DNA from 3 places in the Anaerosinus sp. genome. Region 2 is predicted to be linked to each of the others. Evidence: riboswitches for the same ligand, from Rfam matches in the RefSeq annotation. Region 2 holds a riboswitch; each other region holds the start of a gene.

Region 1 (7,575 bases), on a different contig from region 2:
TGTCACGGAATTCCATCTAAAGATACAATTTTAAAAGATGGTGATATTGTCAACGTGGATATCACAACGATTTACAATGGATATTATGCGGATGCATCAAGAATGTTTATGATTGGCAATGTAAGTGAAGAGGCTGAAAAATTGGTTCGTGTAGCACGTGAATGTATGATAAAAGGAATTGAAGCTATTCGTCCATGGGGATTTTTGGGAGATATTGGTGCAGCTGTACAATTACATGCGCATGCGCATGGTTATTCAGTAGTAACGGATTTAGGAGGACATGGGATTGGAAAGAAATTCCATGAAGAACCATTTGTACCTCATGTTGGTGAAGCTGGAACAGGAATGCTTCTTGTACCAGGTATGGTATTAACGGTTGAACCAATGATTAATACAGGAAAATATGCTGTTTATATAGATAAAAATGATGATTGGACTGTTTATACAAAAGATCACTCGCTATCTGCACAGTGGGAACACACCGTTTTAATTACTGATGATGGTGTAGAAATTTTAGCAAAATAAATCATTTTAAAAATTATTGAAATATCTTTAAAAATTGTGTTGACAATCTATTTGTTTATATATATAATATTACAAGTAAAGCACGTGACTCTGTAGCTCAGTTGGATTAGAGTATTTGACTACGAATCAAAGGGTCGCAGGTTCGAGTCCTGCCAGGGTCACCATTTATTTATAAAGAAGTTGACATAAAGTTATTGCTTTGTTATAATAAATGACGGTTTACAGCAGTTTTTATGGTGGCTATGGTGAAGCGGTTAACACGCCGGATTGTGGCTCCGGTATTCGTGGGTTCGAGACCCACTAGTCACCCCATAAAATACTGGGGCATAGCCAAGTTGGTAAGGCACGGGACTTTGACTCCCGCATGCGTTGGTTCGAGTCCAGCTGCCCCAGCCATTTTGATCCACTAGCTCAGTCGGTAGAGCACCTGACTTTTAATCAGGGTGTCCCGCGTTCGAGTCGCGGGTGGATCACCATTTATGAGATAGAAGTCCTTTAACACATAGGTTAGAGGGCTTTTTTGCTATTTTATTATCATAAAGGAATTTGAAATGGAAAAGAAAAAAGGAATTTTAATTACAAGTTTTGGATCTGCAAATTTAAACGCACATTCATTATTGAATGATTTTGTTAAACAAGTAGAATTGAATTTTTCAGATGCAGTTGTCAAAAACGCTTTTACTTCAGTATTTATTTCTAAAAAGCTTAACGACAAAGGAATTACTGTTAAAAGTGTTCAGGAATGTTTAGAAGACTTTGCACAAGCAGGTATTTTAGATGTTGTTATACAGCCAACAAATTTGGCGACAGGAAAAGAGTATGAAGAGAAAATTGTTAAAGTTGCAGAAAAAATGAGGCGGATTTTTAACAGTTTAAAAATTGGAAAACCATTAATGTATGTTGGAACTGCGAGCGAAAATGAAGTGAATTATACTTTATTAGCCCTTGCACTACAAAAGCAGTTTAAGAATTTCGATGATTGTGAATTTGTTTTCATGGGGCATGGTGTAAAAAATCGGTGCTTACAAGAATATAAATTATTGCAATCAACATTTAATAAAATGAAGCTTCCTGTATTTATTGGGTTAATGGAGGAATGTTTTAGTCTTGAGCATATAGTAGAGTGTTTGGCGGTAAAGTCTAAAGGCAGGAGAATTATCCTCATGCCTTTATTATTTATTGCAGGTGGACATGTAGAACAGGAATTGCTGACTGATGATAAAAGTTCATGGAAAAATAGATTAAAACAGGCGGGGTATGAGGTGGAAGTTTATCCGCATGGAATTTGTGAAAATAGAGAGGTACAAGAGATTTACATAGGGAAAATTAAGAAATTGTTATAGTCTTTATTGACAGTGGTATTCATTAATGGTATTATTGGACACGAATCGATTCAATTGTAAAATTAAATAAAAGAAACAGGTGTCCGCAAGGACTTAATAGGGAAGTTGGTTGAATGCCAACGCGGTCCCGCCACTGTAATAGGGAGCAAACTCAAAAATGTCACTGGAAATAATTCTGGGAAGGCTGAGTGAGCGATGAACTAGAGCCAGGAGAACTGCCTGTTTAACATCACCGTTATACCTACGAGCGATAGGGAGGGGGATTCGTCAGTCTTATATTTATTACTGAATATGATGAACCTTTTCTATGCGAAGTAGAAAAGGTTTTTATTTTTCTAAAGATGAAAATATGGGAGGATTTTATGAAAACTTTATTATGTGGAGTAATGGCAGTTGTTTTTTCTGTTTCAGCGGTATTTATGACGGGAGCTTCTGTTGCACAGGCAAATAGTAAAAAAGCTTTAGTTGTTGTAAGTTTTGGTACTACTTTTGAGGAAGCTAGACAAAATGATATTGAGGGGATTGAAAATGCATTAAAGAAGGCTTTCCCTGATCGTGAGTTTAGAAGAGCGTTTACATCTAAAATAGTAATGAAACGTATGTTAGAAAACCAAGGAATTAAAGTAAATGATTTAGAAACAACATTAAAAGAATTAAAAGCAGAAGGATATGAAGATATTTTAATTCAGCCAACGCATTTGATTCATGGAGAAGAATACGAAGGAAAAGTTTTAGGAACAGTTAGCAAATTTGAAAAGGAGTTTGCTAAAGTTTCCGTGGGAAAACCTTTGATGACTGACGAAAAAGATTATGCAATTGTGGCTGCTGCTTTAGCAACACAATTCCCAGCTTTAGAAAAAGATGAAGCTGTCATTTTCATGGGGCATGGATCGCCGCGTGATAATAATAAGTCATTTGGCAACACTTATAAAACATTACAAGCTGCATTTGATGCTGAAAAAATGTCTGTTTTAATTGGTGTTGTTGAAGAAGTTGACCATCCAAATTTTGAAGACATGTATGCGATGTTTAAAGAACGTGGATATAAATCTGCAGTATTTATGCCATTGATGGTAGTGTCTGGTGATCATGCCAATAATGATATGGCTGGTGATGAAGAAGATTCTTGGAAATCTATGATTGAAAAGGATGGTTATAAAACTAAAGTTCAATTTGGTGGAATTGGACGTAACGTGGCAATTCAAGCAATTTATGTAGAACATGCTCTTGAAGCTTTGAAATAATAAAATATTAAAATATATGAAAAGATATGCATTAAGGGTGCATATCTTTTCATATATTTAATCTAGTTAAAGACTTTAGTTATGAGACGAACTGTCGATAAAGTTCACTTATAAAAAATTTTTTCAAGTGTTAAATCCTTGGGATTTGTAAGATATTTAATAATTTCTACTAAAACGACAAGGAAAATCCACTTTTATATAGTATTTCTACTTATAGGGTATTTTTTGATACGTTTAATATGTATACAAAATACGAAGAAAGGTGGGGTTTTTATGAATGGAGAGCCAGTAACAACAAATCCCTTTTTAATCATGTTAATTAACATGACCATTGTATTCGGCGTTTTATGGTTGCTTGGATGTATGATTAAGTTTATTCATTTTATTGATCCGACGAAGAAAAAAAACACGGAAAAAATTATTCCGACTGCACCTATGCAGCCAGCGACTGTTGTTGTTTCTGAAGATGATTTACCAGATAAATTACAGGAAAAAGAGTTGGTTGCAGTTATTACCACAGCAATTATGGCGTATGGGTATCGCGACGTGAGAATTACCTCGATAAAAGAGATACACGATTAACTTTATTGAAGTAAAAAGAATTATTTACAGGAGGTATAAATAAATGGAAGCATTTAGTATTGCGTTGCAGTCAGTTTGGGCGAATAGTGGATATGCCGGGTTTAGTATAGGCAATGGCATCATGATTTTAGTTGGTATTCTTTTATTGTATTTAGCGTTTGGCAAAAAATTTGAGCCATTATTATTAGGTCCAATTGCATTTGGCTGTCTTTTAGCAAATATACCCAAGACTGGTTTTGATGTTGAGCCTGGTGTCATGCAGGCGATTTCTTACGGAATTCAATATGAAATCTTTCCACCGTTGATTTTCTTAGGTGTAGGTGCAATGACAGATTTTGGGCCGCTCCTTGCAAATCCCAAAATGTTATTACTAGGTGCAGCAGCACAATTTGGTGTTTTTGCGGCTTTAGCAAGTGCAATGTTCTTTGGGTTTACTGTACAAGAAGCATCTGCGATTGGGATTATTGGTGGGGCAGATGGTCCTACAGCAATTTATATGACAATTAAATTAGCGCCTCATCTGTTAGGTGCAATTGCTGTCGCCGCATATTCATATATGTCGTTAGTTCCACTCATTCAGCCGCCAATTATGAAACTTTTAACAACAGAAAAAGAACGTGCGGTACAAATGGGACAATTACGTGAAGTAACTAAATTTGAACGTATTGCATTTCCTGTAGTATCTACGATTGTAATTAGTTTATTATTACCACCAATTACTTCATTGATTGGTATGCTTATGCTTGGAAATTTATTTAGAGAATCTGGAGTAACAGACAGATTGTCAGATACAGCGCAGAATTCTTTAATTAATATTGTAACAATTTTCTTAGCGACAGGAACTGGACTTACGATGTCAGCAGAAAATTTCTTACATATACAAACAATAAAAATTATCGGGTTAGGTTTATTTGCTTTTGCAGTTGGTACAGCATCTGGAGTTCTTTTAGGTAAAGTTATGTACTGGACAAGTGGAGGAAAAATTAATCCATTAGTTGGTGCAGCGGGCGTTTCAGCTGTTCCAATGGCAGCGCGAGTATGTCAAGTTGTTGGTCAAAAGGCGAATCCATCCAATTATTTGTTAATGCATGCAATGGGGCCTAATGTTGCTGGTGTAATCGGAACTGCTGTTGCAGCAGGAACTATGTTGGCTATGTTCAAATAATGTGGTATGCTATAATAGCATATTTGGTTAGGTAAGTTAGGAGGATAACGAATGTCAGGAATTTTTTATGGTATCGGCGTTGGGCCTGGGGATCCAGAATTATTAACGGTGAAGGCAATCAATGCGATTAAAGAAGTCGATATCATTATTGCACCAAAAACTGAAAAAAAAGAGGATAGTGTAGCACTTTCTATTGCTAGGCCATATCTTCGTGATGATGTAGAAATTGTAAAACAAGTTTTCCCAATGGTAGTCAACTTTGAGAAATCACCTGAAGCGTGGGAAAATAACAAAAATGAAATTTTAGCATTACTAAAAGCCGGTAAAAAGGTTGCTTTTTTAACTTTAGGTGACCCAATGTTTTATAGTACATATATTTATGTTTTTAGATTGTTAGAAAACGAAGGGTATCCAATTGAAACAATTCCAGGAATACCAGCTTTTTGCGCGATAGGGAGTAAACTTGGTTATCCTCTAGTTGAAGGTAATGATATTTTAACGATTATTCCAGCAACAGCAGAAGAAGCTAAAGTAAAACAGGCAATTGCTGTATCTGATAATGTAGTTTTGATGAAAGTATATAAGAATTTCTCTGAAATCGTAGATTGTTTAACAGAGAATCAGTTAACGGATAAAGCGGTTATGATTAGTCGTTGTGGATTGCCGGAAGAAGAAATTATTCATGATTTAGAAAAAGCGAAAGATAAAAAAGTTAATTACTTATCGACTATTTTATCTCGTCGTAGATAGTTTTCTCAGCTTCATCTGGAATTATGTTCCACGTGAAGCTGAGTTTATTTTAAGGTAAAAGAAGAGGAAAAGATTTATATGAGAAAGTTTAAATATAGAAGTCTCTTTATTCTTGCCATTGTGATTGCTTTATCGATTATAGCTGGATGTGGCAATCAAAAACAGCAGATGGATACTGCTGATTCAGCGGAGAATAAAATAACGGTTATTGATGATTTAAATCGAAGCGTATTCATTGATAAATATCCTAAAAAAATCGTAGCATTATCACCGTCTTTTTTAGAAATTCTTAGTGAAGTTGACGCAGAGCTCATTGGCAGACCAAGCTCGAAATCTAATGTTCCCGAAAATTTCAAAGCAATAGAAGAAGTTGGCGCTGTTTATCAGATTAATATTGAAAAAGTTGTCGGGCTTCAGCCTGATTTAGTCATAGCTTATGAAGGTATGCATAATAAATTTATTCCAATCTTAGAATCAAATCATATTCCGGTGATTGTATTAAAAATGAAAACATATGAAGATGTAATAGATAAAATTCAATTATTAGGGAAAGTTGTTGGAAATGAAGCTAAGGGACAAGCATTGGTTGAAAAAATGCAAAAAGAAGTGAAAAATATTGTTGATAAAGTTCCAAAGGAAAGCAAACGAGTGGCAATTCTTCATTCTACAGCTAAAAGTGTAACCGTAGAACTGGATAGTAGTATAGCTGGGTCTACTGCAAAGATGTTTGGTTTTAAAAATGTTGCTACAGGTAGCAAAGCTTTAGAAAGTGATCCTGACTCTACTCCATATAGTTTAGAAAAATTAGTAGAAAGTAACCCAGAAGTTATTTTTGTTGTTACTATGGGTGAACTAGAGGCGATAAAAAAACGAATGTTAGAAGATGTAGAAAGTAATCCTGCTTGGAATTCTTTAGAAGCGGTAAAGAATAAAAAGATATATTTCTTGCCACAAGAGTTATTTTTACTTAATCCAAGTATTCACTATCCAGAAGCAGTTCATAGGATGGCTAAATTAGTATATCCAGAGGTATTTATGAATGGAGAATAATCCAATACATGAAAATGAATATAAAAAGTTTGGGATTCCAATTAAAGTATGGCGGATATCTGTTCTCATTTTATTTACGATATTAATGCTTGGAGGAATTATGATCAGCTTGATTAAAGGAGCTGTAGATATTTCTTATCAATCTATTTATCAAGCATTATTTAGTGGGATAGTAGGAACAAATGAGCAAATTATTTATAATATTCGATTGCCGCGAACAATTGTTGGACTTTTAGTAGGAATGAATTTAGCATTATCGGGAGCAATTTTACAAGCGATTATGCGAAATCCATTAGCTGATCCACATATCATTGGGATCTCATCAGGCGCAGGACTCGCAGGAGTTACAATTATGATTCTATTTCCGGCAATGGAATATTTGATTACACCTGTAGCTTTTATTGGTGCAATGCTCGCAGCCGTTTGTATTTATATCTTAGCTTGGAAAGGTGGAATCAGGCCCGTTCGTATTATTCTGGCTGGCGTAGCAGTTTCGGCTTTTCTTGGTTCGGGAATATCTGCATTGATGATTTTTTATAGTGACAGAGTCCATGGAGCTTTGATGTGGATGGTTGGAGGTCTCGCAGCGCGTAGCTGGCCGCATGTCGATATTATTCTTCCTTATGCTATTATTGGTTTTCTTCTTGCTTTCTTCGGTGCGAAATATCTTAATATTTTGCAGCTAGGTGATGAGATTGCTCGTGGACTAGGTGTTAACGTGGAATTAACACGTATTCTGATGACTGCGGTAGCAGCGCTTTTAGCGGCAAGTGCAGTAAGTGTTGTTGGTTTATTAGGTTTTGTTGGATTAGTTGTTCCACACGCAGCTAGATTGATTATCGGGTCTGATTATCGGTACCTGGTTCCTGCTTCGGCATTATTAGGAATGTCGGTAGTTACATTTAGTGATACGTTT
Region 2 (7,575 bases):
GTTCAAAATGTCGAGCGAATTGAAGTATATCGTGGCTATGTTCCAGCAAGGTTTGGTGGCACCTATATGGGGGGCGTAATCAATATCGTAACGAAACGCCCAACAAAAGCCAATATCGATGCATCCATTGGTAAGAGTTCCTACGGTGGCTTCCAAGGTGCATTGCAGGTGGATGCCCCACTGGGCTCCGGCAGCATTATGTTTGGACTCAATCGCGACCAAAGTGATGGTGATTTTAAATATACGAATAAATCGGTAGATACTAGCCTTTATGACGGATATGTTAAAAAATTAAAAGATTATACGCATCAAACCGATAGGAACGGAAAAATACGATTAGATCGGATGGTTTCGACTTTACAAGCAAATGGATATGATACTCTAAATGCTTATTCTGGGCTGACCCAAGATAACCTTCGAATAACGCTTGCAACCGATCCTAATTTTTATGCAGCGTTAAATAAAGCGTCGGAACAATTGCGCCCAATTAATAATGCCCATGCAAATTATATCGGATATTTTAAAAGTTATATTGATAATATAAGGCTTTACCAGAAAGACATAGATTCAACGAGTACAACAGATCGTTGGCGTAAAACGAATGATTACAAAAATACGGATGCAATTTTAAAATGGCAGGATGATCATTGGCTGGCAAAATACACTTGGAAGAAAATTGACCGTCATTATCCTTTCCCGCTGAATGCGAATTATGGAAATATACCTAATATAGATTTGCCAGGATATCTTGACCCAATCTATAACTACCGTCATCAGGACATTACCAGCAAAGAAACGTTAATTGGACGGCGTGATACAGTTGGCAATTTAGAATGGGGGTGGAGTGTAAACTATCTCGACCAGACTAAACGCTATGCAGTAGACGATTGGCAGGAAAAAGAAAAGGTCGATACGACGGTGAATTGGCGTTCGCCAAACTATTACTGGAGCCAATATGACATGGATAAATTAGGCTTTAAAATTGATGGAACTTATAAAATTGGCGATAAGCATCTGTTCGAGTTTTTAATTGATACTTCAAAAGAAAAGATGGATATGGATGGTTGGCGGTTAAAACAATATCAACAAGCTACGATAAGTGTCTTTAAACGGTGGCGTACCTATTATGAACAGAAGCTGTTCAATGCCCAGATTCAAGATACGATTACTTTAAACGAGAAAGGTGATTTTTGGTTGACGCCAAGTATTCGCTATAATCGATCAAATATCTATGGGCTGAGCAATGGTTACGATCAAAACTCCGATCCGCAGAATATTAAATGGCTGCATCAGGCGGATGACCAGACGGATAGTAAAACAACTTGGCAGCTAGCGCTGAAAAAGCAGGTCAATGACAATTTAACACTTCGTGCAACGGGAGGTACATATTTTAGACTACTGAATATGTATGAAATCGCCGGTGATGGTGCAGGCATTTTACCCATGCCAAATATTGGAGGGAGTGATAGCATTTTTCCTCGCCCGGAAGAGGGATCACAATGGGATTTCTCTGCCATTTGGGATGGACAAATCTTCGGTACGGAAAGCAGCAAAATTCAACTGACGTACTTTGGTCGTGATTCCAAGCGGATGTTGCAGCTAGGCACCTGGAATAATTTCTTTTTCGTTTATACCAATGCGGCATCGGCAAAAGTGAATGGCTTAGAGATTCAAGCGGATTTATCCTGGAAGAAATGGGACTTAAACTTGCAAGGAACTTATACGAAGCCGAAAGATGTTATCTATGATTTGAGTAAATTGCCGGGGGCTGGTTATTGGGGAAATAATGGTGTATTCCCTGGTTATCTGACTTATCAGCCGGAATGGGAAGGAACGATGCGGCTGACTTATCGTCCGAGTACCCAGTGGGGGATTTTTGGTCAACTTCGGTATGTAGATAGAATGCGTACTTCTCTCTATAATGATGGAGCTGCTGGAGAACAGTCCTCGTTGACGACTTTGGATTTAGGTGTGAAGTATAAGCCGAATACGAATACACAAATTATCATCGGGGTCAATGATCTCCTTAATAAAGCGAATGATATGTATCTAACGAATCCATTTTATCCGAATTGGGAAGCGTCAAATATCCAGTATCCAATCCAAGGGCGTACTTACTACGCAACTTTGCAATACAATTTTTAACTAATTTTACTTGAAGGGAGGTGGTGCCGTTGGGCGAGGGGAAGATGTGTTAAAAGAAAAAAGAAAAGTAAAAGGGAGAGGTTTATGATGAGTGAAAATTTATTTGCGTACACAGCAACGGATGCAGGATATTCTACAGGAACGGCTGGAGCAATTCACGGTGACAGAACGGCAGCTTCAGCAACCGCATTTACAGCAGTAAAGAATAAAATTGGGTCAGGTTTAAATGGTGATCCAGCATTCTTTAATTTTTTTGAAGGAAATAGCAGTCGGTTGGTTTTACGTCAATATACGTATAGCACTACGGACTTAAGAGCAAATCAAATTATTGCACCACAGGGCAATTGGCAAGCTCCTTTAGCTACGCCAACTTGGTCAGCGGTGGCAAATTTGCACGGTGTAGCAAATTATAGCAGTAGTTGGCTATATGCAACAGGATATGATTTATCAAAAATCGCGGTTGTGAACATGGGGACCGACTATAGTCAAGACTTTGAATATAGTTTCCCAACAAGTTTTACGAATTTTACGAATCCCTATGCGGATGGTGTTTTTCATGGTGAAGCTATGGTTGTAGTTGGTACTTCGCTGTATGCATTGTTTTATGTCAATAAAGGCAGTGGATACGGAACTTATTATGACAGCATTGTAGCAAAGTTTAATATTGATACCGATTTGGGGGAACTAACTTTTGATAGCTATGTTACGGCTGGGAAAAATTCCTTTACGCTGGATTTATATAATAATAAGCTCTATGTTTGCTCATTAGGCGGTATGCAGAATGCGGGTAGCGGCAATGCGGAAACAAAGCTGAGTATTATTGATTTAGGTAAATTTACCCAAGCCGGAGTTACGCATGTGACGATTGACAGTCCGACGACGAATGGTGATTTTCGTGATATTTCTATTGTGAATGATAACCATGTGTACTTATTCTTAGGTCATTATGATGCAAGTTATGGAAATTTAGTTGGTGGTGTTTATCATACGACACTGGCAAATTTAACAACGCCAAGTACTTGGACAAAGATTATTGATGTAAATTCTATGGGGTATCTATGGGGAATTCATGCGGATGGTTATCGCTTGTGGTTTGTTAAAGGAACGCCAATTGATGTTTTTGATGGAACGCCAACTACAACAGTTACAGCAAGCAAAGCATTCAGTATTACCGACATGAGCGATTTTGATGGTGGTAATTTGAACTCAGCTTGCTTTATTGCACCAGATGTGGCTGGGGCAGGAAAGCTGAAAGCTGCAGGCGTTTCTGCACCAACAGCATCTAAATCCCTTGCTTCACATATTCGCTTAGCGCGTGAAGCATGTGAATTAGCAGAAAAATGTAAAAAACAAAGAGTGTGTGCGTTTGATATAGAGTGTTGAAAAGTGTTAGGGAAAAGTTAGACCTAGGCTTTTTAGTGTCTAGGTCTAACTTTATATTTAAATGAGAAAGCCAAGAGGAATAGTGATGAAAAAATGGTTTCTAGTGGGTGCTTTTACTCTGTTATGTAACATGTTTTTTTCTGTAGGTTTTGCAATGGAAGAAAATAAAGATTCAGCAATAGATTGGGAAATTAGCGTGAAGGAAAAGCTTACACCAGAGGAGATAGAAGCAATGCGCTGGACAGAGGTATTTCAAAATGAATTGGCGCAATATTTTTTCGAAGTGAAGTCGATTCAACCAGACAGCGCAGATAAAGATCAAGTGCATGTTACTATAAAAGCAATCTATAAGGATAAAGCGGTGATTAAAAAGCTAAATGAACAATATCAAAAAAAAATGGAGGGAGAAGATAGCATAGCTTATAGTGAGATGCAGATGATTTTTCAGCTTCGTAAAAGAATGTATGCAGTGAAAAATTTAAAATTGTATAGCTCCAAAGGAGTGCTTATCGCGGAGCAAACGAAAGCAGTAAGTTTTGTTCCTGTGCCAGTGAAAACTTTTGCAGATACGATGTACGATTTTGTCAGGAAATGTGCACAAAATTAATAGGTATGAAATGACAAAAGAATTAGAAACTTATTGTAAATAAAATGACTATATTGGGGAATGAAAGAAGTATTTTTATAAAAGATAAGATGAATGATAAAAAAATCTACAGATAATGTTGCTAAATAAAAACAAAAGGAGTATACTCTTATTTTGTAAGAAAATGAAAAGTAATACAAAAATGAATAAAGATGGAATGGGTGTCGAAAGACTTAATAGGGAAGTCCGGTGAAAAACCGGTGCGGTCCCGCCGCTGTAACAGGGAGTAAGGCTACATGAATGTCACTGGGAGAAATCTTGGGAAGGCGTAGCCAAGCGATGATCTGGAGCCAGAAGAACTGCCTATTTAACAATCACTGTTAGACCTGCGAGCGATGGGAAGGGGATTTCTGAAATTTGTTGATATGATATTTTTATGTTGATATTGTTTTGGATTCCAAAGTCTTCTGTCTATCGTAGGTGGAAGATTTTTTTATTTTTAAATCCAGAGACATTAAATTAAAACATGATGGTATCAGATAGGGGTTCTAGTAGGATTTAAAATGTGAAATTTTGTCCGTAAAAAATATATAACGAAGAAATGGGTGTCGAAAGACTTAATAGGGAAGTCCGGTGAAAAACCGGTGCGGTCCCGCCGCTGTAACAGGGAGTAAGGCTATATGAATGTCACTGGGAGAAATCTTGGGAAGGCGTAGCCAAGCAATGATCTGGAGCCAGAAGAACTGCCTATTTAACAATCACTGTTAGACCTGCGAGCGATGGGAAGGGGATTATGAAGCATAGGTTTATTTCCTATGCATTCATATCACTTCTGTCAAACATGGCAGAAGTTTTTTTATTGAATTTTATAAGTAGGGATGAGATTGAAGAAGATGGATAGTAAATGGTTATATCAAATCAAAACGAAAAAAAAGCGCCGCTATCAAAATATAGCAGCGTGCGTAGTTTGTACGTTAGCCTTGGGCTTTGCTACACCGGCTGGGGTGGTATGGGCTGATGAAGCAGAGAAAGATATTGAAAAAATATCAAATACAGAGAATGAACTAGACCAGTATACGTTAGATACTGTTACTGTTGAAGCAAAGCGCCCAGATTGGGAGTCAAAATTATCTCCAGGCACAGTAACTGTGATTCGTCCTGACGATTACAAAGGTGAGCAGAAAACATTGCCGGAACTCTTAAAAAAGGTTCCAGGAGTACATGTGCGTGAAGTAAATGGGAAAGGTCAGTATACGACTGTAACAGTTAGAGGTTCAACAGCGGCGCAAGTTGGGGTTTTTCTAGATGGGGTTTTATCAAATTTAGGTGGAGATGCAGCTGTTGATATATCTACAATTCCCGTTGATAATGTTGAGCGGATAGAAGTATATCGTGGTTATATACCAACTCGTTTTGCTGGAACTTTTATGGGTGGTGTTATCAATATAGTAACGAAGAAACCCACCAAGGCAAATATATCGGCAGAAGTTGGCAAATCCTCTTATGGTGGTACAAGGGCAGCTTTGGAAATAACCAATCCATTAGGTAGTGGTAGTTTGCTGATTGGAATTAACCATGATGACAGTGATCAAAAATTTAAATATGAAAATTATGCAGCTGGAAGAAATATATCGGATGCTCAGTTAAGCATAAATTCGTTGCAAGAAGACGTAAATGATTTTAATCCCAAAATGATAGATATGTTAACAAGCGGACGCAAACCGCTTATTTCTATGAGTGATACAGATAAAGATTACTACAAAGCCAATCCTGATGCGTGGGTAGAATTTATTAGAAACACAGGTGACAATAGCTTAAGTCATGCGATAGAAGATAATGCAAGAAATGTAGCACAAAAGTCTGATATGAGTACTTTTAGGCAAACGATGATTGACATGGGCATCAAAGATAAATATATTGCTGAGGGATATCCTGAAACTGGATGGACGAATTGGTGGGATTATGCCGGTGAGGACTGGAATCACCATGGTAGTGAAACAGGGATTATAAATGATAATGTAAAGAATCAAATTATTGATACATATGTGCAAAATACAACGCCTAAAATTATTGATGAATGGACAACTATTGTTGATCCGGATAAAAGTACGTCATTAGCAAGTTCGAAAGAAGACTTAGAAGCGGCGAAAAAGAAACTTAAGGCATTGCAGGATAAAGAAAGATACCGCAGATATAACGATTATAAAAAAGATAGCGCTATTATCAAATGGCAGGACGATAACTTTGTGATTAAAGGAAGCTGGAACAAACTGCAAAGACATTTACCTGATAGTTTATGGGGAGATAGTGTTAACGATGCAGCCACGAATGCATTAGTAGATACAAAAGATATTTTTTATGCGTCAAGTCGTAAACAGGATCTTGAGAATAGTGAAATCCTTTTACAAAATAGGGCGCAATATAAAAAGTTGGAATGGGGCTGGATGATCGACTATCTTCATCAAGATAAAAAATATAAGACGGAACATATGTTAGATTATCCTAATAACTTTAGGTGGAATAATATTCCGCTAAGAGAGTGGAGTCATTATCAATCTGATAAATATAATGTACAGCTTGATGGAAATTATCAAATTAATGATAACCAGATGTTAGAATATCAGTTTAACTTTTCTCATGAAAAGTTAAACATTAAAGGTTCGTTATTAGATAAAGTTCTTGGTGATGATGTTATAGGAAATATATTAGGACAAACTCGTAACAGATATGAGCAAGATTTATTTAATGTGCAGATACAAGATGCGATTACATTGGATAAAGAAGGTACATTCATATTGACTCCAAGTATTCGTTATAATCAATCAAAAATTACTGGGTTTAGTGATGGAAAACGTTTTCCGGTAAATCAAAGTAATAAATTTCATTGGTTACATCAAGAAGATAGTCAGACGGATGGCAAATCTACTTGGCAATTAGCGTTGAAAAAAGATTTTAATGATAGCTTTAGTCTTCGCATGACAGGTGGTACTTATTATAGACTGCTTAATATGTATGAAATTGCCGGTGATGGTGCTGGAATTTTGCCGGCGTCACGAGATGGAAGTAGTTCAATTTTTCCATTGCCGGAAGAAGGAAAGCAGTTTGATATTAGTGCTTTATGGAACGGTAAAACCTTGGGGGCAGACAATAATACTACATTAACTTATTTTTGGCGTGATTCAGATAATATGCTTCAATTGGTGCGTGCAGGTCTTGATTATTGGTCTTATTTTAATGATAGCCGAGCCAAAGTGCATGGCATTGAGTTAGAAAGCCAATTTAAGTGGAATAAATACTCTTTAGATTTACGTACCACTTATACTAAAGTGCATGCGCAGAAAAAAAATACAGCAGTTCATTATCCATATACCGATATATGGATGACTTATCAGCCGGAATGGGAAAGTAGCTTGCGTTTAACTTATACACCAAATAATAAAATATCTATTTTTAGTGAATTG
Region 3 (7,575 bases), on a different contig from region 2:
GCGTTGACTCGTCTAGAAAATGGAGATAAACCTTCGCTTAGACAAACGTTGGCACATGCATATGGTTTTGATTATTATGAGCTTTTAGAAAACAGTGCAACGATGATGGCGGGCAATACGAAGACTTATGGCGCATTTATTGATGAATTAAACGAAAAGAGTAAAGAAATCGTTCTTTTATTGGCAAATAAAGATTTTAGCTCAATGGCTGTAGAGCAATTAAAAGAAATCGCATGGTTAGGTGAATTAAATGAAGAAGCCTATGCAAAAGTAAGTTGTGTTGCGGAATATATTTGTACGACCATTGTGCCGAATTTGCAAAAGACTACGCAGGAAATTTCAAACACGTTGGCTGCTTTGCAAGGGGAATATATTGAACCAAGTGCCGCTGGTGCGCCGACAAGCGGCGGCGCGGATTTACTGCCTACGGGACGTAATTTTTATGGCGTCGATCCACGGACTCTGCCAACGCCGGCTGCTTGGGAAATCGGCAAGAAAATGGGCGATGAAGTGATTGAGCGTTATATTCACGAAGAAGGCAGATACCCAGAATGTGTCGGCATTGTATTATGGGCAGGGGCAAATATGCGCAGCCATGGACAATGCATTGCTGAATTTTTGTATTTAATGGGGTTAAAACCAGTTTGGCAACGCGGCAGTATGCGCGTAATTGATGTGGATGTTGTCCCATTAGAAGAATTAAAACGTCCGCGCATTGACGTGACGGGACGAATCAGCGGACTGTTTCGCGATAGTATGCCGGATGCAATTTTGTGGCTTGATAAAGCGGTAGAGAAAATTGCCGAGCTTGATGAACCGATGGATATGAATTATATCAGAAAGCATGTTTTAGAAGACGCAGCGCAATTGGAAGCAGAAGGTGTTGACAAGGAGAGTGCTTGGCAGCAGGCATCTTATCGTATTTTCGGCGATCCGCCTGGTGCATATGGCGCAGGAATTGGCGATTTGCTCGAATCAAAAAATTGGGAAACGATTGAGGATTTGGCAAATGTATATGTTCGTTTTGGCGGACATGCATATGGCGCAAAGGGCAAGGGGGAATACCGTCCGGAATTGTTTAAAAAACGCATGGCAAGTTTGGATGTGACGATAAAAAATGAAGATAACCGTGAAAGTCATATGCTCAGTTCGGATGATTTTAATGCTTATCATGGCGGGATGATTGCGACGGTTCGCGCTTTAAGCGGAAAACAACCGCGTTCGTATTGCGGTGACAGCAGTGATCGCAGTAAAGTAGAAATGCGTAGTTTGCAAGAAGAAACAAAACGATTATTTAGAGGCGAAGCGATTAACCCTAAGTTCATCCAAGGCATGAAAAAACATGGCTATAAAGGTGCACAGGATTTAGCAAATTATGTTGCACACAGTTATCAATGGGATGCAACCAGTAATGTGATGGAAGACTGGATGTATGAGAAATATGCAGAGAAATATGCATTTGATAAAGAAATGCAGGAATGGATGAAAGAAGTAAATCCATGGGCATTGCAACGGTTGACTGAAGTATTGCTCGAAGCGGAGCAACGCGGATTGTGGAATGCGAAAGCGGAGACGAAGGAAGAATTGCAAAAGCTTTACTTATCGCTTGAAGGTGAACTGGAAGAGCGCAGTGAATCGAATGCTTAACGGGGAGGCGAAGGAATGATTCGGCAATCAGAACGAAAAAATCTCGTTTACTGTAATTTGGGAAATGCCTACTTATCTGTTTCTTGTAATCCTGGTGCAGTGGTAGTGTTTCATACACCAAAAGCTTGCTCTCATTTAGCTTTGCGTAATTATTGGAGTATAAAACGGCGCGGACTGCTGCGTGATCCTTTAGCGATGCTGCCAGAGAAAAACAATCTGTTTGTAACTGGCATATCGGATAAAGAAGCTATCTTTGGCGGAGAAAAGATTCTTCGCCAATGCTTGCTGGATATTTCACAAATGGAGAATGTGCAATATATCGTTGTTGTTCCCGGATGCACAGCCGGTGTAATTGGCGATGATGTCGAAGCGGTATGCAAGGACGTCGAGGAAAAGACAAAGTTACCGATTATCGTTGTGTCAGGTGCCGGCTTTATGAGTAAGCATTATACGGAACATAACATCAAGATGCTGGAAACTTTGCTGGAACGCTTTGCAACAATTAAGCCGAAAGAGCGAGAGAAAAAAGAAAAGCTTGCCGTTATCATTGGTGAAAATAGTGGAGCGGGCAATGAAAATAATGTTCGTGAAATAAAACGACTACTTCATTATTTTGGTTTTACGCGTATTTTATTTCCGCCCAATACGATGACAAAAGAGGAATTTGCGATGATTCCCGAAGCGAATTTAATTTTATCGGTAGGAATTGCACGTGAATATTATCCCAAGATGCAAGAATATGCAAGAGTGTTGGCTGAGCGTTATCAAACGAAGTGTTATACGGGGAACTATCCTAAAGGGATGGCAGAAACGAAAGTATGGTTTAAAAAAATCGGAGAAGTTTTAGCGTGCGAAGCAGAAGCTAAACAAGCCTGGGAAATAGAAAATACACGTCTGGAAAAGTTTTTACAAAAAAAACGCGAAGTTTTGTCGGGGAAAAGTTACATTTTTGTTATTGGGTATGCAAGCCGTTATTTTGATCCGAAGTTTCATTTAGAAACGTTATCAGCTGTGGGTGCAGAACTTAAAGCGGTAGTTTTACATAATGATTTAACGAGTAAAGAAAAAGCAGAGCAACGCAAGCGAATCATGGAGCTAACGGATATTCCCTGCTATACAGAAGAAGAGATAAAAACGCTGGCAGAGCAAGTGGACTTTGTTTTAACGACGACAGATTTAATTGATCTTCCCCATCAGTTGTCTATCTCAATTCAACAAGTTGGCATTTGGGGTCTGGAAAATCTGCTAAATAAAGTATCTATGGCAATTCATGGACGTGGCAGGAGGATTCTATATGAATACTAATCAGAAATTGCAGCGGTGGCTGCCGTGTAAAAGTCGTTGTGAAATGGCGGGCGCAGCCTCATTTTTTTTAAGTCTAAAAGATTGTGTGATTTTGATAAACGGGCCTCGTTGGTGTGCAACGATTGCCGAACGCGAGATGGCAAGAGTCGAGAAAAAATATGAGCGAAGAATCTTTTGTAGTGAAGTAAAGGAAATCGATTTGTTGTACGGCGCAGATGATGCGCTTTTGCTGGCGTTAGAAGAAGTAAAAAAAGAATGTAATCCTAAAATGATTGCAGTCATCAACAGTTGCTCAGTCAGCTTAATCGGTGATGACATTCAGGGGATTTGTCATAGAGCTAATTTAGCTTGTGAGATTATTGCGGTTGATGCAGGCGGACTTAAGGGAGAATTTTGGGAAGGGTATCAGGAAGCATTAGATAAAATTCTTGACTTAGTTACTGCAAAGGTAAAAGTTAAAAAAGAAGTTGTGCGGAAAAATCGCGTAAATCTTTTTGGCTGGTGCAATAACTATCCCAATTGGCAAGGGGATTTAGCTGAAATCAAGCGAATGCTTATATCCTCTGGGATTGAAGTTGGTGTTTGCCTTGGTGCAGATGAAACTTCTCTAGCTGAGATGATGCAATTGCCATTGGCTGCTTGCAATATTGTTTTAGCTCCGGAACTTGGAGTTGAAGCGGCAAAACGGTTAGCAGAAGAATGGGGGCAAGATTACCTTATTGCGCCTACACCTTATGGAATGCAATGTTCCATTGCCTGGTTAAATCGGATTGCAGAAAAATTACAGATCAATATCTGCACAGAAAAACTAGAAACAGAAATCGACATCAATCAAGAAAAGCTGGATCAAGCAATTTTTCAGCTCAAAGCGGATTGTAAAAACTTTGGCTTTGGCGACGTATATTTAACGCTTCCTTACGGAGTTGCTTATGGAATCGTAGCAGCACTAAAAACAGAGTTTCCTGAATTTAATGATATTTATCTCAAAATAGAAGGCCCGAATAAAGCAGAATATCCAATGATTCAAGGCGTACGCGCCTGGCAGGTGCAACCAAGTGCTGTATCTGTTGAAGAAGCAGGTATTTCGCTTGTCCTTGGAGATTGGCAAACGAGATTGGAAGTTGGGCAATACGATCGGATGATTTTTAAAAATTTTCTTATGCCAATGCAAGGTGTTCCTGTTGCAGAACGTCCCTATGCAGGTGTTTTGGGATGGAAGCACTTTATGGCGGAAGTGATAGAAGTGTTTCATATGATTGCTTACTTACATCCGGCAAAAGTTGGAAAATAAAAAACATTAAAAAATCTTGACTGTATGACCACTATATAGTGTATGGTGGAAAACGATGCAATCATTTCGACAAATTCATATTGAGAAGATAGGTGCCGAAAGGCTTAATAGGGAAATCGGTGAAAAACCGGTACGGTCCCGCCGCTGTAATGGGGAGTAACTCCACAAAGATGTCACTGGATATATTCTGGGAAGGCGTGGGGAAGCGATGATACAGAGTCAGAAGAACTGCCTAGATTCATTTTGCCATGAAATCCTACGAGTGATAGGAAGGTGAAAGATACTGTAACTATACAATGCTGTATGCATTTGTAGGTATAGATATGGAATTTAACGCCTTTTTGCTTTTGCGAAAAGGCTTTTTCACGTAATAGCATGGTTTTTCGTTGAAGTGAAATGAAATTGAGGAGAGGTCAAAATACGTGAAACGAAAATTTTCAAAATCAAAAAAACTGGCAGCGATACTTATGCCAACAATTGCTTTAGCGACAAGCTTTATTTATGCTAATACAGCCTTTGCTGAAGAAAATTCCCAAGAAGCGATAGCTTCATATTTCTTTGATGAAGTTGTTGTAACTGCAACAAGAACACCTGTGAATGAATTTAAGGTCAATGCGAATATCAATGTAATTACAAGTGAAGATATTGCTAAAAATCATTATACGGATTTGTCGGAAGCGTTGCGTTCCATTCCTGGCGTTACAATCGCCAATTATAGTTTAGCTGGCTATGATAATAGCAATGGGTTAAAAATTAATGGCGCAGATGAAATTGTTGTATTAATTGATGGGGTTAAAATGAATGCAGCGGGCAATAAATTTTCGGCTACGATGTTTAAAAACTTAGATAATGTAGAGCGTATTGAAGTTTTGAAAGGCTCTGCATCAACATTATACGGCTCTGATGCAAAAGGTGGTGTTATCAATATCATCACGAAGAAGATCAACCACAATCAATCGAAAATAAAAATCACTGGCGGCAGTTATGCTACGGAAAACTATTTATTTAGCACAGAGGGGCACGATGAAGATTGGTCATGGAGAATTTCGCGCCAGAAAGATCTGCTTGGCGATTTTAAAGATGGTAGAGGTGTGACGACGCCAGCGCATTTAAATGGAGATACAACGAGTATAAAAATAACAAAAGAGATTGGTGAAAAATCTGATTTGACGTTTACTTATGATGGATATAAAGCGGATGAAGGTTATACAGCGTTGTGGGAAGATGCGTTTAAAAAAGGAAGTATTGATAATTATAATTGGAAATTGATTTATAATACTCAGATTGATGATAAATCGACGAATCAGTTCTCTTATATGAACAGTGTTTTTGATACAGATTACAATAAATATTTCACCAATATAAAAACTTATCGAATTTCTGATCAATATACAAGGCAGTGGGATGAAAATAATACGTTGATTGCAGGCTTTGAGTTTACGCAGGATAAAGTCGTTACTTTTAATAATGTGAAACTTACCAATCGTGCTTTGTATCTACAAGACGAGTGGGGGATAGATGACCGTTGGACGCTGACGAGCGGAATTCGCTATGATAATAACTCCGGTTTTGGCAGTCATACTTCCCCGAGTGTAAACCTTGGTTATATGGCAAGTGATGCAACGAATTTATATGTTGGGTATAGCGAATATTTTATTCCGCCTTCTCCGACCAATTTGTATAGTGCAAAATATGGAAACCCGAACATAAAGCCAGAATCCGGGAATACGCTTGAGTTTGGGATTAATCATCGGATTGATGATACGTTTGTGGCTTCTGCACATATCTTTAAACGTGATTCAGAAGATAGAATTGGCTATATCAGCAAGATCGGTAAATATGCAAATGTGGGTGACGAAAAAGCAGATGGCTGGGACATTCAATTGAAAAAGCAATTTTCTGACGCATTTAGTGGATTTGTTGGTTATACCCATACCAATGTAGACCCGACAGACCAAAGGGCAGAAAATATTGACGGGTATATTCCGAAGGGAGCTTGGAACGTTGGTCTCGATTATAAAGCTGGTAAGTTAGATCTTTCCGTATTAGGGCGCGGGGCAATTGATAGACCAGGGCCGCAAACAGCTGATGCGGTAGATCACTTCTTCCCGGCAAATACCTATTGGGTTTGGGATATTGGAATCAATTATCAAGCAACCGATGATATTAAAGCCTTTATTAAAGTGAATAATGTCTTTGATAAGTTTTATGCTGAGCATTCAAATGCGCGTTATAACTGGAGTACAACTCCGGATGAGCAATGGTGGAGTGCACCGGGCAGAAATGTACTTGTAGGGATGGAATACACTTTTTAAATCATTGATGAACCGAAAGCATTCGGTTCATCCTTCTTGCTAAGGGTGGAATAAAAATAGATGAAAAGATTTAATCGTTGCATAGTGCTTATTTTACTTGTTTTTGCATGTATATTAGGAGGCTGTGGATCGACGCGGGATGATGTGAATACGACGATTCTTAATACAGGTTATGATGTTGTAGATTCTACAGGAACAAAGCTTCATTTTACAAAGAAGCCGGAACGAATTGTCTCATTGACTATCAGTACTGATGAAATCCTATTGGAGTTGGTATCTGAGGATAGAATCGCAGCTTTAACTTATTTAGTTGATGATCCTGGGATATCAAATGCAGTTGAAAAAAGTAAAACGGTCTTAGCTCGTTTGGACGGAAATAGTGCGGAAGCAATTCTGGCACTAAAACCTGACTTAGTTATTGTTGCAGATTTTTTTAAAGTAGAAATGATTGAGACTTTACGTGAGCTAGGAATTCCGGTTTATGTATATAAAACGCAAAAAAATATTCAAGATGTAAAAAATTCCATTGTGGAACTGGCAAATGTTGTAGGAGAACCACAAAATGCTTTACCGCTACTCACGATGATGGATGCAAAATTAGCACAAATCGAAATGACGGTGAATGAAATTCTGGAAAGTGAACGAAAAAGAGTGATTTATATACAGACCAATGGAGCAACCTTTCGTCCTGAAAGCACATTTCATGATATTTGCAAGTTTGCAGGGGTAAAAGAGGCGGCATTGGAGCTGAATTATCAAAAGAATATTACGTTATCCAAAGAAGAAATTGTTCGATTAAATCCAGATGCCTTTGTTTTATCGGCATGGGATTATGATGGGAAACATGAGACGCAGGAGCGTTGTAAAGAAATTCAAGAAGATCCTGCGTATCAATCGATTAAAGCAATAAAAAATCATGCAATTGTCGCCTTGCCCGGAGCGCATATGCAATCATTATCACATTATATCGTTTATGCGATTGAAGACATGGCAAAGGCGATGTATCCAGAAAAGTTT

What was found. A riboswitch is a leader RNA that binds a small molecule or an ion and turns the genes downstream of it on or off. The one in region 2 is predicted to bind cobalamin.
Region 1: it holds a riboswitch for cobalamin, as region 2 does, so the genes downstream of both, ACWZFG_RS04890 (sirohydrochlorin cobaltochelatase) here and ACWZFG_RS00775 (TonB-dependent receptor) in region 2, are expected to answer to the same signal.
Region 3: it holds a riboswitch for cobalamin, as region 2 does, so the genes downstream of both, ACWZFG_RS02405 (TonB-dependent receptor plug domain-containing protein) here and ACWZFG_RS00775 (TonB-dependent receptor) in region 2, are expected to answer to the same signal.

Annotation. Positions count from the first base shown of each region.
Region 1 covers NZ_CBDNNH010000010.1:20,607-28,181, reverse strand. Annotated here, with positions in the region: gene map (type I methionyl aminopeptidase) at 1-525, shown strand, start outside; tRNA gene ACWZFG_RS04915 (tRNA-Arg) at 612-689, shown strand; tRNA gene ACWZFG_RS04910 (tRNA-His) at 762-837, shown strand; tRNA gene ACWZFG_RS04905 (tRNA-Gln) at 846-921, shown strand; tRNA gene ACWZFG_RS04900 (tRNA-Lys) at 926-1,001, shown strand; gene ACWZFG_RS04895 (sirohydrochlorin cobaltochelatase) at 1,077-1,868, shown strand; cobalamin riboswitch at 1,929-2,105, shown strand; gene ACWZFG_RS04890 (sirohydrochlorin cobaltochelatase) at 2,231-3,112, shown strand; gene ACWZFG_RS04885 (OadG family protein) at 3,386-3,694, shown strand; gene ACWZFG_RS04880 (sodium ion-translocating decarboxylase subunit beta) at 3,738-4,859, shown strand; gene cobI (precorrin-2 C(20)-methyltransferase) at 4,911-5,609, shown strand; gene ACWZFG_RS04870 (ABC transporter substrate-binding protein) at 5,688-6,659, shown strand; gene ACWZFG_RS04865 (FecCD family ABC transporter permease) at 6,745-7,575, shown strand, end outside.
Region 2 covers NZ_CBDNNH010000002.1:93,929-101,503, forward strand. Annotated here, with positions in the region: gene ACWZFG_RS00760 (TonB-dependent receptor) at 1-2,145, shown strand, start outside; gene ACWZFG_RS00765 (hypothetical protein) at 2,233-3,528, shown strand; gene ACWZFG_RS00770 (hypothetical protein) at 3,614-4,135, shown strand; cobalamin riboswitch at 4,317-4,495, shown strand; cobalamin riboswitch at 4,701-4,879, shown strand; gene ACWZFG_RS00775 (TonB-dependent receptor) at 4,993-7,575, shown strand, end outside.
Region 3 covers NZ_CBDNNH010000003.1:63,375-70,949, forward strand. Annotated here, with positions in the region: gene cobN (cobaltochelatase subunit CobN) at 1-1,647, shown strand, start outside; gene ACWZFG_RS02395 (nitrogenase component 1) at 1,663-2,952, shown strand; gene ACWZFG_RS02400 (nitrogenase component 1) at 2,942-4,243, shown strand; cobalamin riboswitch at 4,317-4,493, shown strand; gene ACWZFG_RS02405 (TonB-dependent receptor plug domain-containing protein) at 4,666-6,558, shown strand; gene ACWZFG_RS02410 (ABC transporter substrate-binding protein) at 6,619-7,575, shown strand, end outside.